One region of the Micromonospora sp. NPDC023737 genome, then DNA from elsewhere that is predicted to be linked to it. Evidence: riboswitches for the same ligand, from Rfam matches in the RefSeq annotation. Region 1 holds a riboswitch; the other holds the start of a gene.
What was found. A riboswitch is a leader RNA that binds a small molecule or an ion and turns the genes downstream of it on or off. The one in region 1 is predicted to bind cyclic di-AMP.
Positions count from the first base shown of each region.

Region 2: it holds a riboswitch for cyclic di-AMP, as region 1 does, so the genes downstream of both, AB0F98_RS25075 (hypothetical protein) here and AB0F98_RS00690 (C39 family peptidase) in region 1, are expected to answer to the same signal.

Region 1 is NZ_JBFAAL010000001.1:153,258-159,186, reverse strand. Features, by position in the region: gene AB0F98_RS00705 (acyltransferase) at 1-781, shown strand, start outside; gene AB0F98_RS00700 (hypothetical protein) at 984-1,433, shown strand; gene AB0F98_RS00695 (hypothetical protein) at 1,585-2,355, shown strand; cyclic di-AMP (ydaO/yuaA leader) riboswitch at 2,662-2,804, shown strand; gene AB0F98_RS00690 (C39 family peptidase) at 3,045-3,863, shown strand; gene AB0F98_RS00685 (alpha/beta fold hydrolase) at 3,986-4,729, shown strand; gene AB0F98_RS00680 (CDP-glycerol glycerophosphotransferase family protein) at 4,748-5,929, opposite strand, start outside.
Region 2 is NZ_JBFAAL010000014.1:112,629-118,557, forward strand. Features, by position in the region: gene AB0F98_RS25065 (heavy metal translocating P-type ATPase) at 1-1,586, opposite strand, end outside; gene AB0F98_RS25070 (YibE/F family protein) at 1,887-3,248, shown strand; cyclic di-AMP (ydaO/yuaA leader) riboswitch at 3,415-3,545, shown strand; gene AB0F98_RS25075 (hypothetical protein) at 3,550-4,566, shown strand; gene AB0F98_RS25080 (carbonic anhydrase) at 4,702-5,367, opposite strand; partial or broken gene AB0F98_RS25085 (MarR family winged helix-turn-helix transcriptional regulator) at 5,814-5,929, shown strand, end outside.

The sequences.
Region 1 (5,929 bases):
GCTGCTCTGGGCGGTCGTCGTCGCGGTGCCGCTGTTGATCCTGGCGCTCTGGCCGGCCCAGCTGCTGGTGCCCGAGGAGAGCCGCTGGTGGTTCACCCAGGTCTTCCCGCTGACCCGGTCCCTGGAGTTCTGGATGGGGGTGGCCGCCGCGGAGCTGATGCGGCGCGGCCGGTGGCGCGGCCCTCGGCTGCCGCTGGCCAGCGTCCTCTTCGTCGCCGTCTGGGTGGCCGCCGCCGGGTGGATCCGCGCCGAGTTCTGGGCCGCGCTGCTGGCTGCGGCGTACGTCCTGGTCATCACCGCCGCGGCCGACGCCGACGTGCGCAACCTCCGCTCGCCGTGGCGTTCCCGCCCCATGGTCTGGCTCGGTGAGGTCTCGTTCGCCTTCTACCTGGTCCATGTCTTCGTCATGACGACCGTGCTGCGGCTGACCGGCGACTGGGGTGCTGGCCTGCCCGGGTGGCGGGGACCGGCCGTGGTGCTCGGGCTCCTCCTCCTGAACCTGGCCCTGGCCGGGCTGCTGCACCGCTGGGTCGAGACGCCGATGATGCGCCGGCTCGGCCCACGCCGCACCCGCCCGGCCGTGGCCGACGCCAGGGTCCGTACGCAGACCCGCTCCGCCGTCACCGGTCCGGCCCCGGACGCTGCCGTCGAGCCGGCACGTGTCCGCGACTCGCCGCCCGTTCCGCGACCGCGTCAGCGCCCGTCCGTACAGGCGGGTGACCAGCCGGGCCGCGACGCTGGTGCCCCCGACGGCCGGCAGCTGCACGTGGACCCGCGCTGAGAGCGGGGTCGCGCCTGGATCAACTCGGTGTCGATGAAGTCGGGGCGCCGTCGTGCCCGGGACGGCCCGACTTCCCCGAACACGAGTCGATCAGCCAGCTGGGCTCCCGCCGAAGCGTCCACCGTGGGTGGTGCGACCGGCGTGGCGGTCCGACACGCCCGGCTTTGCTGCGACCCGGTGACGACGAGGGTAGCGTTGCCGCATGCCCTCGTTCGCCCTCACCGATCCTCTGTGGTGGGTGGCGCGATGGGCTACCCGGCTACTGGCCAGCCTCGCGGTCGTCGGCGCGCTGACCCTCGGGTCGCTCTCGACGCTGGGGGCCCCGCCGCACACCCGGGCCGTGGTCGAGCCCCCGGTGGCGTGCACCGAATCGCGGGCCTGCGCCTGTGCCACCGCGTCGGCCGGCACATCCAGCTTCCTGGCCATCGTCGTCGCGGACGACGCGCCCGCGGAGTTCGCCGTCGCGCTCCGGACCGCCGTCGAATCCGTAGGCTCAAGGGTCGCCCCGTCGGCCGCGCACGGTGTTACCCACGAGGTGTTCGCCTCGGCCGCACCGGTTGCCGACCCGGTCACCATCCAGGCGGGCGAGATGTGGCTCCCTCGCGGCGTGGTGGCAGCTGTCCGCTCTCCCCGAGCTCCCCCCGCCGCCTGACGCCGCCGGCGACGCGAGAGCGTTCCGCCGCCGCGCTCGCCGAACCCGTCTTCCGCGCCCGCTCCCGGCGCCCGGCGTGACCGACAAGGCCTCGCACCGGGTGCCGAGTGCGGCTCTCCCGCATCGCGTCTGCTCGCCGTGAGGTACCGACATGGAGAAGACCGTCCTTTACCAGTTTCTCGTCGAGGTGCCGCAGGCCGCCGCCATCTGGTCGGCTCTGCTGGTGCTGGCCCTGATCGTGCTCACGGTGCTGGTCGCCCGTCCGGAGCGCGACCGGCCGGAGGACGGCCGGTCCGCCTCGGCCGGGCCGGCCGACCGGGAGTTGGCCGCAGCCGAGGCTGCCGACCTACGGCGGTACGCCGACGAGGTGGCTGTCGCCGCGGCCGGTGCGGCGCAGACCGCGCGCCGTCGACGGGACGAGTGGCTGGCCGCCCAGGCTGACCTGGACCGGGCCTGGGCGGCGTACGACGAGGCCGAGAGCGCCGCCCGCCGGTACTGCGGTGCCGGCGCTCTGCCGCCACCCCGCACTCCCCACACTCCGGCCGAGTACGCCGCCCGGGAGCGGTATCTGCATCGGGCGGCCACGGCGGCGTACTGGCGAGGCGACCTCACCCTGCGCCAACTCGGCGACGTTTTCGGGTACCGCGACGGCTGGGATCCCCGTCTGCACCCCGTCGAGCAGGAGGTGCACCTGGCCCGGGTGGTCCGGGACGGCCGGCTGGCCGGCTACCGGACGGCCCAGGAGCGGGAGCGCAGTACCTGGCGGGACGCCGAACTCGCCGCCGAGGCGGCCCGTGCCCTGGCCACCGAGGCGTACGCGGCGGCGGCCCGCCTCCGGCCGGGCCGGCTGCCGGCGACTCGGCCCGCTTCCACCGCCCCCGCCCAGGTGGTGACCCGCTGGCAGCCGGCCAGGGTGGGCTGAGCGGGATGCCGGGCCGAATTCTGCCCGGCATCTGCGTGAGCCCGGTCACATGAATGGGGAAACGGTCAGCGGGAACAGTCGGCCCGAATCATCCCCGCCTTTTGGCAAGGTCTCCCTCGGCCTGTCCCGTTGCGTACCCAAGGTGCCGCCGGATCTGCTCGTCCCATTGAGTCACGTCAGCGGCCAAACGCCCGGAAAAATTGTTCGCCGAAACGGGTTTGAGCAGGTGGTGAAGGGTTGGCAGGCCCTCTGTCGACCAGTAGTGTCGGCGCGTCCGGTGCGGTAACCGATCGCAAGAGGCGACGCCGCGCCGACCCGCCTAATCGTGATTCCACGAGCCGGGGACCCACATGCACGTCCGGGGTGAATCCGCGAGCCACGGCCCGCGGTAGGGCGATCTTCCCGCCCGAATCCGTCAGCTAACCCGGTAGGCGGTGCCGGAAGGAGTTCCATCTCTGTGGTGCACGAACCCATCCCTCGGTCCTCCCCGACCCTCCACGGCGCCACGGTGCCCGTGCTCGCCCGTCCCGTAGCGACGAGCTGACTCCGGCACCCGCGTCTTTCCGCCCGACCCACCGGGCGTTCCCTGAGCGATCCACCAGCCGCCCGCGGACCAGGTCCGCGCGGTGACGCCTGCCCGGACTCCGGTCCGGCCGCCGGTCGCTCACCCCCCGAACCGTGGAGGAACCGTGAAGCACACCCTGAAGCGTCAGCTCCGTCGGCTGGCCACCCAGCGCCCCTACCAGATCGCCGCCGCGTCCGCCGCAGCCGTGGTGCTGGCGTCCACCACCGGCGCCCTGCTCAGCGGCGCCGACGACGCGCCCGCCGCACAGCGCGGCTCCGCCGCGGTGGCGGCCGAACTGCGCAGCGACGCCCGCATCGCCCCGCTCGACGACCAGCAGCTCACCACACCGGCGACCAGCTCGCCCACGACCAGTGCGCCGGCGGCGAAGAAGGCCGCGAACCCCGACCTGACCCGCAAGCCGGCAGCGCCCAAGCCGCCGGCGAGCAAGGTCCTCGACTACGACTACCAGGCGCAGACGACCTACTTCTACTGCGGGCCGGCCGCCACCCGGAACGCGCTCAGCGCCACCGGCATCGAACGCAGCCAGGACGACCTGGCCGCGCAGCTCGGCACCACCGAGATGGGCACCAACTCCGCCGAGGACACCACGCGGGTGTTGAACGCGGTGGTCAAGGGCAACCCGTACAAGACCACCATGTTCCCGAGCGCGCCGCGTCCCGCCCAGATGGACCAGCTCCAGGCCGACATCGTCCGGGCCATCACCGACGGGCGCGGCGTGGTCGCGAACATCGTCGGCGACGCCGTCGACACCGACGGTGGCTGGCACTCCTTCGGCGGCGGGCACTACATCGCCGTCGTCGGCTACCGGGACCAGGGCCGTACCGTGAAGATCGCCGACTCGGCGAACCCGGCGGTGCCGTCGTACTGGATCACCACGATCGACCTGGCCAACTGGATGACCACCCGCGGTTACTCCGCCTGACGACCGCGCTCACATCGGGCGCCGGCACCCTGACGCGAGGGGGCCGGCGCCCGTTGTCGTTCAGGGCGGCTGTCGGATGTTCACGCTCGCCGTGCCGACGCCGCCGGTGGCACACTGCGTCCATGAACGACGGTGGCGCGCGTACGGCCGGCCGGCCCACCCTCCTGCTGCTGCACGGCATGGGTGCGACCAGTGAGGTGTGGCTGCCCTGGGCGCCACTGCTGCGGCGCCGCTGGGAAGGGCGCTGGCTGGCGCCGGATCTGGCCGGTCACGGCACGTCGCCGCCGCTGCCCAGGTACTCCTTCGCCGCATTGGCCGAGCAGGTGGTCGCGGCGCTCGCGCCCGGTGACCGCCTGATCGTGCTGGGGCACTCACTCGGCGGCGTGGTCGGCCTGACGCTCGCCGCGCGCGGCGCCGGGCTGCCCGTCGCCGCTGTCGTCGGGCTCGGCATCAAGGCGGTCTGGTCCGACGCCGAACTGGCGAAGACGCGCGAGCTGGCCGCCCGCCCGGTCGCCTGGTACCCCACCCGGGACGAGGCCGCTCAGCGCTACCTGCGGGTCTCCGGGCTGGCCGGTCTGGTCGCTCCCGACGATCCGAGGGTGACGGCCGGGCTGCGTGAGGTGGACGGGCGCTGGCGACTGGCCATGGACCCGGGTGCGTTCGCGGTCGGCGAACCGGACCTGGCGGCGCTGGTGGCTGCCACCGACGTGCCGGTCCTGCTGGCGCGCGGCGAACACGACCCGCTGGTCACCGACGGGCAGCTCCGGCGCTACGGGGTGCCCGTCGCCGCGCTTTCCGGGCTCGGCCACAACGCCCACGTCGAGGACCCGGAGGCGGTGCTGGCGTTGGTCGAGACGTATCGCTGAGCCGGAACCGAAGCGGCCTCAGGCGGTGGTGGAGACGGCGTCGGCCTGCGGCGACCGCGGGGTCAGCGGCTTCCCGGCAGGCTCGAGTTCCCGCCGTGCGGCCTCCAGGAACGCCTCCGCGTACGACTCGGCCGGGAAGCCGCCGAGGTAGCGCCGCCGGGTCTCCCAACGCCGCGCCGACAGCGGGTCGGTGTCGAGCAGTTGGTCCAGCACCTCGTCCAGGTTGGTCATGTTCCGGCGCAGCACGTAACCGGCGGCGGCCAGCGGGAACCGCTCGGTGAACGAGTCGCCGTCGGTGCCCATGTCCGTCACCGCGAACGGCTTGCCGGAGTAGAGGTAGTCCGAGATCACCCCGGAGACGTCGGAGATCAGCGCGTCGGATCGGTTCACGCACTCCACCAGGTTGAGATCCCGGCCGGCCGCCGTGCCCCAGAGGTGCTGCCGTCCGGTCTGGGTCCGGTCGGCGGCCAGCAACTCGGTCAGCCGGCCGAGCTGCCGGGCGGACGCCGGGTTCTGCATGGTGTACGGGTGGGCGCGCAGGATGACCGTCACGCCCCGGTCCAGCAGCCGGCGCAGCAGCGGCTCGGCCACCGGCAGTGAGCAGTAGTCGGCGTCCGCGTGGTGACCGGTCCAGGTCGGGGTGTAGAGAACGGTGCGCGGGGCGGCCGCAGGCAGTCCTTCGGGGCGTACCTCGATCGACTCGACCTGCGGGCGGCCGACCACCACGAACTTCTCGGCCGGGATGTCCACGCCGACTCGTGCGTACCGCTCGATCGCGGCCTGTCCCGCCACGAAGATCCGGTCGAAGATCGCGGACACCGGGTTGGCGCTCGGCGCCTTGTCGCTGTCGCCGTGGTGCAACTGGACGTGGGTGAGCTGGGTGAACCGGATCAAGTGGCTGTTCTTGGCACCGTGGTTGACGTAGAACGCCGCCTTCAGGCTCGGCACCAGCACCTCGTCCAGGGCCCGCAGGGTGGGGCAGTAGACCACCGGGGCGGTGGTGGCCGCGGCGATCGGGGCCAGGAACTCCGGCTCGCGCAGCACCACCAGGAACGGTCGGCCGATCCGCTCCAGGTACGGCAGCCACATGGTGACCTGGTACTCCGAGCCGGGTGGGGCGGAGAAGTACAGGACGAACTCCGGCTTGTGCGCCTGGAGGGCCCGGCGTACCGCGCCGCCCGACGCGGGGGGCCGGAACCG
Region 2 (5,929 bases), on a different contig from region 1:
GCGAACACCTCGTCACCAGCGCCGAACCCGAGGTCCGCGGCGACCGCCTCGGCGACCGGCCGGGCGTCGCCGGTGATCATCGCGATGGTCCGTACGCCGTGGTCGCGCAGTTCGGCGACCGCCTCGCGCGCCTCGGGGCGTACCTCGTCGGTGAGCGCCAGCGCACCGAGCACCGTGACCGGCCGCCGGACGAGGTACAGCACCACCGCACCGCGGGCGGTCCAGCGACCCGTCGAGTCCCGGAGCTCGTCGGGCAGGCGTACATCCAGTTCGCGCAGGAGCGCCGGGCCGCCGACCGCGTACTCCCTGCCCGCCACGGTGGCCTCCACCCCGCGGCCGGGCAGCGACCGGAATCCGGTCGCCGGTGCGGCACCACCGTGCGCCCCCGCCGCCGCGACGATCGCCCGGGCCATCGGATGCTCGCTGTCCGACTCGACGGCGGCGGCGAGCCGCAGCAGCTCGTCATGCTCGACACCGGAGACGGCGGCCACCTCGGTGACCACGTGCTCGCCGCGGGTCAGCGTGCCGGTCTTGTCGAACAGCACCGCGTCGACGGTCCGCATCCGTTCCAGCGCCAGCCGGTCCTTGACCAGGATCCCGGACTTCGCGGCCAGCGCGGTGGAGAGCGCGATCACCAGTGGGATCGCCAGGCCGAGCGCGTGCGGGCACGCGATGACCAGCACCGTGACGGCCCGCACCACTGCCTCGTCGCCCCTGCCCATGAGCGTCCACACCAGCACCGTGACCACGGCGGTGGCCATCGCCACGTAGAACAGCGCCGCCGCGAACCGGTCGGCCAGCACCTGAGCCCGCCCGCTGGACTGCTGCGCCTCGGCGACCATGCGCTGGATGCCGGCGAGCGTGGTCTGCTCACCGACCGCCTCGACCCGGACCCGCAGCGCCGAGTCGGCGGCCACGGTGCCCGCCACCACCCGGTCGCCGACGGACCGGGGCACCGGCCGGGACTCGCCGGTGATCATCGATTCGTCCAGTTCGGCCGCGCCGTCCACGACCCGTCCGTCCGCCGGCACCCGGCCACCTGGCCGGACCAGCACCACGTCGCCGGTCCGCAGGTCGGTCACCGGCACCGGCTCGGTACGGCCGTCCTCCGCGACCCGTTCGGCCCGGTCCGGCAGAAGCGCGGCGAGGGCCGCCAGCGCGCCACGTGCCTGCCCGATCGCCCGCATCTCCTGCCAGTGCCCGAGCAGCATGATGGTGACCAGGGCCGCCAGCTCCCACCAGAAGTCCAGGTCGAAGGCGCCCAGGCTGGTGGCGAGCGACGCGCCGTAGGCGACGGTGATCGCCATGGCGACCAACAGCATCATGCCCGGCGCCCGGTCGCGCACCTCGCGTACGGCGCCGACCAGGAACGGCCAGCCGCCCCACCAGAACACCACCGAGCCGAGCACCGGGCCGACCCAGGTGAGTCCGGGCGCCTCGATCCGGTAGCCGAACCAGTCCATGACCATATGGCTCGTGACCACGACCGGCGCGGTGAGTACCAGGCAGAACCAGAACCGCCTGCGGAACATCGCCGGGTCGTGGCCGGCGTGCCGGTCGTGCCCACCGCTGCCGTGGGTCGGCATGGATGCGCCCGAAGGATGGTGCGACGGATGTGCGGGCATGACACCAACATGCCCGTTCGGTCGCCGACGCGGGTGCCTTCGCCGCCACGCGCCGCGACAGATGCCATCGCCAACACCGCGTGACACGTGCCTTCGCCGCCACGCAGCGTGACACCGCCGGGCGCGAACGGGCGCCGGAGAACCACCTGGTTAGCATTCCGACGATGACCCTCCGGACCTTGCCTGGCGGGGCGGCCCCACGCCGCTGACCGATCGCGCCACCGGTACGTACCCCGCCCCGGAGTCGTTGGGAGATTCGTGATGGGCGCCGACCACACTCGTCCCACGCCGTCCGCCCCGCCGGGGGTGCGACGGGTCCTCCTCGTGACCGTGGTGCCGCTCGTCGTCGCCACCGTGGTCGCCGCCGTGCTGCTCTGGCCGCGGGGCGCACCGGAGGCCGACGGTGGCGGGGACCCGGCCCGGTACCACGGCACCGTCACCCGGGTGGTGAGCGAAGCCTGCCCGAACCCGGCCGAGACGCCGGAGGACATGCCCGGTGCGCAGCCGACGCGCTGCGGCACCGTGACCGTACGCGTGGAGAACGGCCCGGCCGCCGGTCAACAAGTCGAGGCGCCTATCCCGGACGGCCCGGGCGCACCCGCCGTCGAGGCCGGTGACGAGGTCGTCGTGGTGGAGCTGACCGATCCGGCCGACCCCTCGTCGTCGAGCTGGAACGTCGCCGAGCACCAGCGCGGCGAGCCGCTCGGCTGGCTCGCGCTGATCTTCGCCGCCGCGATCGTCGCGTTCGGCCGGTGGCGGGGCCTGGCCGCGCTCGCGGGTCTCGCCGCGAGCTTCGGCATCCTGCTCACCTTCGTACTCCCCGGAATCGGCGCCGGGCACCCGCCGCTGCTGGTCGCCGTGGTCGGCGCCGCGCTGATCATGTTCGTGGTGCTCTACCTGACGCACGGTGTGACCGCGCAGACCTCGGTCGCCGTACTCGGCACCCTCGGCAGTCTGGTACTCACCGGTGTCCTCGGCGCCCTGGCCACCGCCGCCACCCACCTCACCGGATTCGGCAGCGAGGACGCCCTCACCCTGTCGATGTTCCAGGGCGACGTGGACCTGCGCGGCCTGCTGCTGGCCGGGATCATCATCGGGTCGCTCGGGGTGCTCGACGACGTCACGGTCACCCAGGCGGCCACGGTCACCGAGTTGGCCCACGCGAACCCGGGGCTGTCCCGGCTCCAGCTCTACCGGGCCGCGACCAGGGTCGGCCGCGCGCACATCGCGTCCACCGTGAACACCATCGTGCTCGCGTACGCGGGCGCCTCGCTGCCGCTGCTGCTCCTGCTCACCGCCGACTCGCGCCCGGTGAGCCAGATTCTCACCAGCGAGTTCCTGGCCCAGGAGATCGTCCGCAGCGCGGTCGCGACGCTCGGGCTGATCGCCGCCGTTCCGCTCACCACCGGCCTGGCCGCGATCGTCACCACGGCCGGACGGTCCGTCAGCACACCGGCCGGCGACGATCCCGCCCCGGTCGACCCGACCGCCCGCCCCGGATTCGACCGGACCGACGTGCTGGAAGCGTTGAGCGCCGCTCGGCCCGATCCGACCCTGGACCCACCCCCCGCCGCCTCCGGTGGCCGGCCCGACCCGGACAGGAGAACGGAGAGCGCATGGTGACACTCCTCAACGTGACCGCCCGGGCTCGACGGCGCGATACCTACGCCACTCGCTACCCAGCGCTTTGGCGAAATGACGCTTTTAGCCGGCATCCGGGCGTAGATCCCCGCGCCGACTCTCAGGTAACCTCGCTGCCGGTTACCGCCGAAGGCGCGCAGCGGCGCCTGCGGTACCACCGCCCAATCGCCGTACGGCGAACCGGGAACCCAGGTACCTGGGGTGAATCCGCGTCAGCGGTAGGGGCCACTTCCGCCCCGAACCCGTCAGCTAACCCGGTCGGCGGTCGACGGAAGGGAACACTGTGACGGCACCCCTACGCCGCTGGTTGACACCCGTGGTGGCCGTGTTCGCCGCGCTGGCCGTGCTCGCCGGGCCCCTCCCGGCGTCCGCCGCGCCCAAGCCCGCCACCCCGTCCGGGCACGAGGACGACGACCCGCCACTGCTCACCGACGTCGTCGAGACGACGAACCGCAACTACTCCGCCGCCAAGGCCAAGCTGGATAAGTCCAAGAAGCGCCAGCTGCAGCTGGGCCTGGACGTCAAGCAGGCCGAGGCCGAGTTGGACGCGTTGGCGCCGCAGGTCGGCCAGATCGCGGCCCAGTCGTACCGCACCGGTCGGATGGGCGCGGTCGGCATGCTGTTGACGAGCAACGACCCGGACTCCTTCGTGGAGCGGGTGATGGGGCTCGACGAGCTCAACATGGTCAACTCGCAGAAGCTCGCCCGGATCAACGAGGTCAAGCACCGCGCCGAGCTCGCCAAGCTGGCCATCGACACCGAGGTCCGCGAGCAGCAGAAGCAGGCCGCCATCATGGCGAAGCAGAAGCGCGAGGCGGAGAAGGCGCTGGCTCTCGTCGGCGGTAAGGGATTCACCGGCGGCCTCGTCTCGGCCACCTCCCCGGTGGCCAGGATCGGCCCCGGCCGTACGGCCGACGGCGACTGGAAGCCGGAGTCGTGCAGCGAGAACGACCCGACCACCTCGGGCTGCGTCACGCCGCGCACGCTGCACGCGTACAAGGAGGTCAAGCGGGCCGGCTTCAACCGGTTCGTCGGCTGCTACCGACCGGGGGGCCCGTGGGAGCACCCGAAGGGTCGGGCCTGCGACTGGTCACTGCAGAAGAGCGGCTTCTCCCCCTGGCACAACGACGACACCCGGATGTACGGCAACAACGTGGCGGCGTTCCTCATCCGCAACGCCGACCGGCTGGGCATCTACTACGTGATCTGGAACCGGCAGATCTGGTTCCCGGCCACAGGTTGGAAGTCCTACAGCGGCCCGTCCAACCACACGGACCACGTACACATGTCGCTTCTGTAGCGACCGGCCGGAACGCCGAGAAGGGCCGCCCCGCATTCGCGGGGCGGCCCTTCTCGCTCTGCCTGGGAGGTATCGGCCCGGCGGCGCGGGCGACATGCGGTCTCGGCGGCCCGGCGGTGCGGCCGACGCGCGGTGTCAGCCCAGCGGCACGGCCGACGCCGGGTTGGAACCGGCAGCGGCGGGGAGCTCCCCGGCGACCTGGTGGACCTCACCGGCCGCCAGCCGGTACGACATGCCGACCACGGCGCACCGCCCGGCCGCGACCTCGGCGGCCAGCACGGCGGAGTTGTCGAGCAGGGCCTCGACGGTCTGCGCGATGTGGATGTCGATGATGCGGGGCAGATCGTCGACACCCTCGGCCTCGGCGCGGCGGAGACTGGGAAGCACGGCGTCCACCACCGCGTCCAGATGGCCGGGCGGCGGCGTGCCGGTGGCTAGGGACTCCCGGGCCGCCCGCACTGCGCCGCAGGAGTCGTGCCCGAGCACCACGACCAGCGGCGCGTTCAGCACGGTGACCGCATACTCCACGCTGCCCAGCACCTCCGGCCCGGTCGTGTGCCCGGCCGTACGAACCACGAAGAGGTCGCCCAGCCCGCGGTCGAAGATGATCTCAGCGGCGAGGCGCGAGTCGGAGCAGCCGACGATCACCGCGAACGGGTGCTGCTCGTCGGCGAGCGCGGCCCGGTGGCCGGCGTCCTGGTTGGGGTGCCTCGGGGTACCGGTGACGAAGCGGTGGTTGCCCGCGATCAGCTCGGCCAGTGCCTGCTCCGGACGCAGGACCGGCGCTTCGGGTCCGCTCATCCCCGCACCTCGACTTCTCTATGCGATCGAATTGATGACCCACAGTCACCGCCGCGGGTTCCCGATCCACGGTCACACCCACCCGAAGACACGTCAAGATATACGTGATTTGCGTTTCAGGTATTCGCGGACATTCGATTGGCCCGTCCCGCCGCAACCCAGCACTCGCCACTGGAGCGCCCGCCGTCCGGGGGCCTCGCCGTCCGGGGGCCTCGCCGTCCGGGGGCCTCGCCGTCCGGGGGGCTAGCCGCCCGGGGGGCCTAGCCGCCCGGGGGCCTCGCCGTCAGAGGGGACACGGGCGGGTGATCGACTCGACTTCCTTGATGCCGCGGTGTCCGGCTTGATGTCGCCGTGTCCGGGACGTGACGATGCCCCGACTTCAAGGAACCCGAGTTGACCATGCACCGGGGATCGATGAGGACGAATGGGCGGGCTCGGGCCCTACGATGACGGCCATGGCGACGACCGAAAGCGGGTACGGCAGCCCCCGGAATTGGACTTTCCTTACCAATCACGGACACGTGCTGCTGGCCATCGCCCGCAACCCCACCGCAAGACTGCG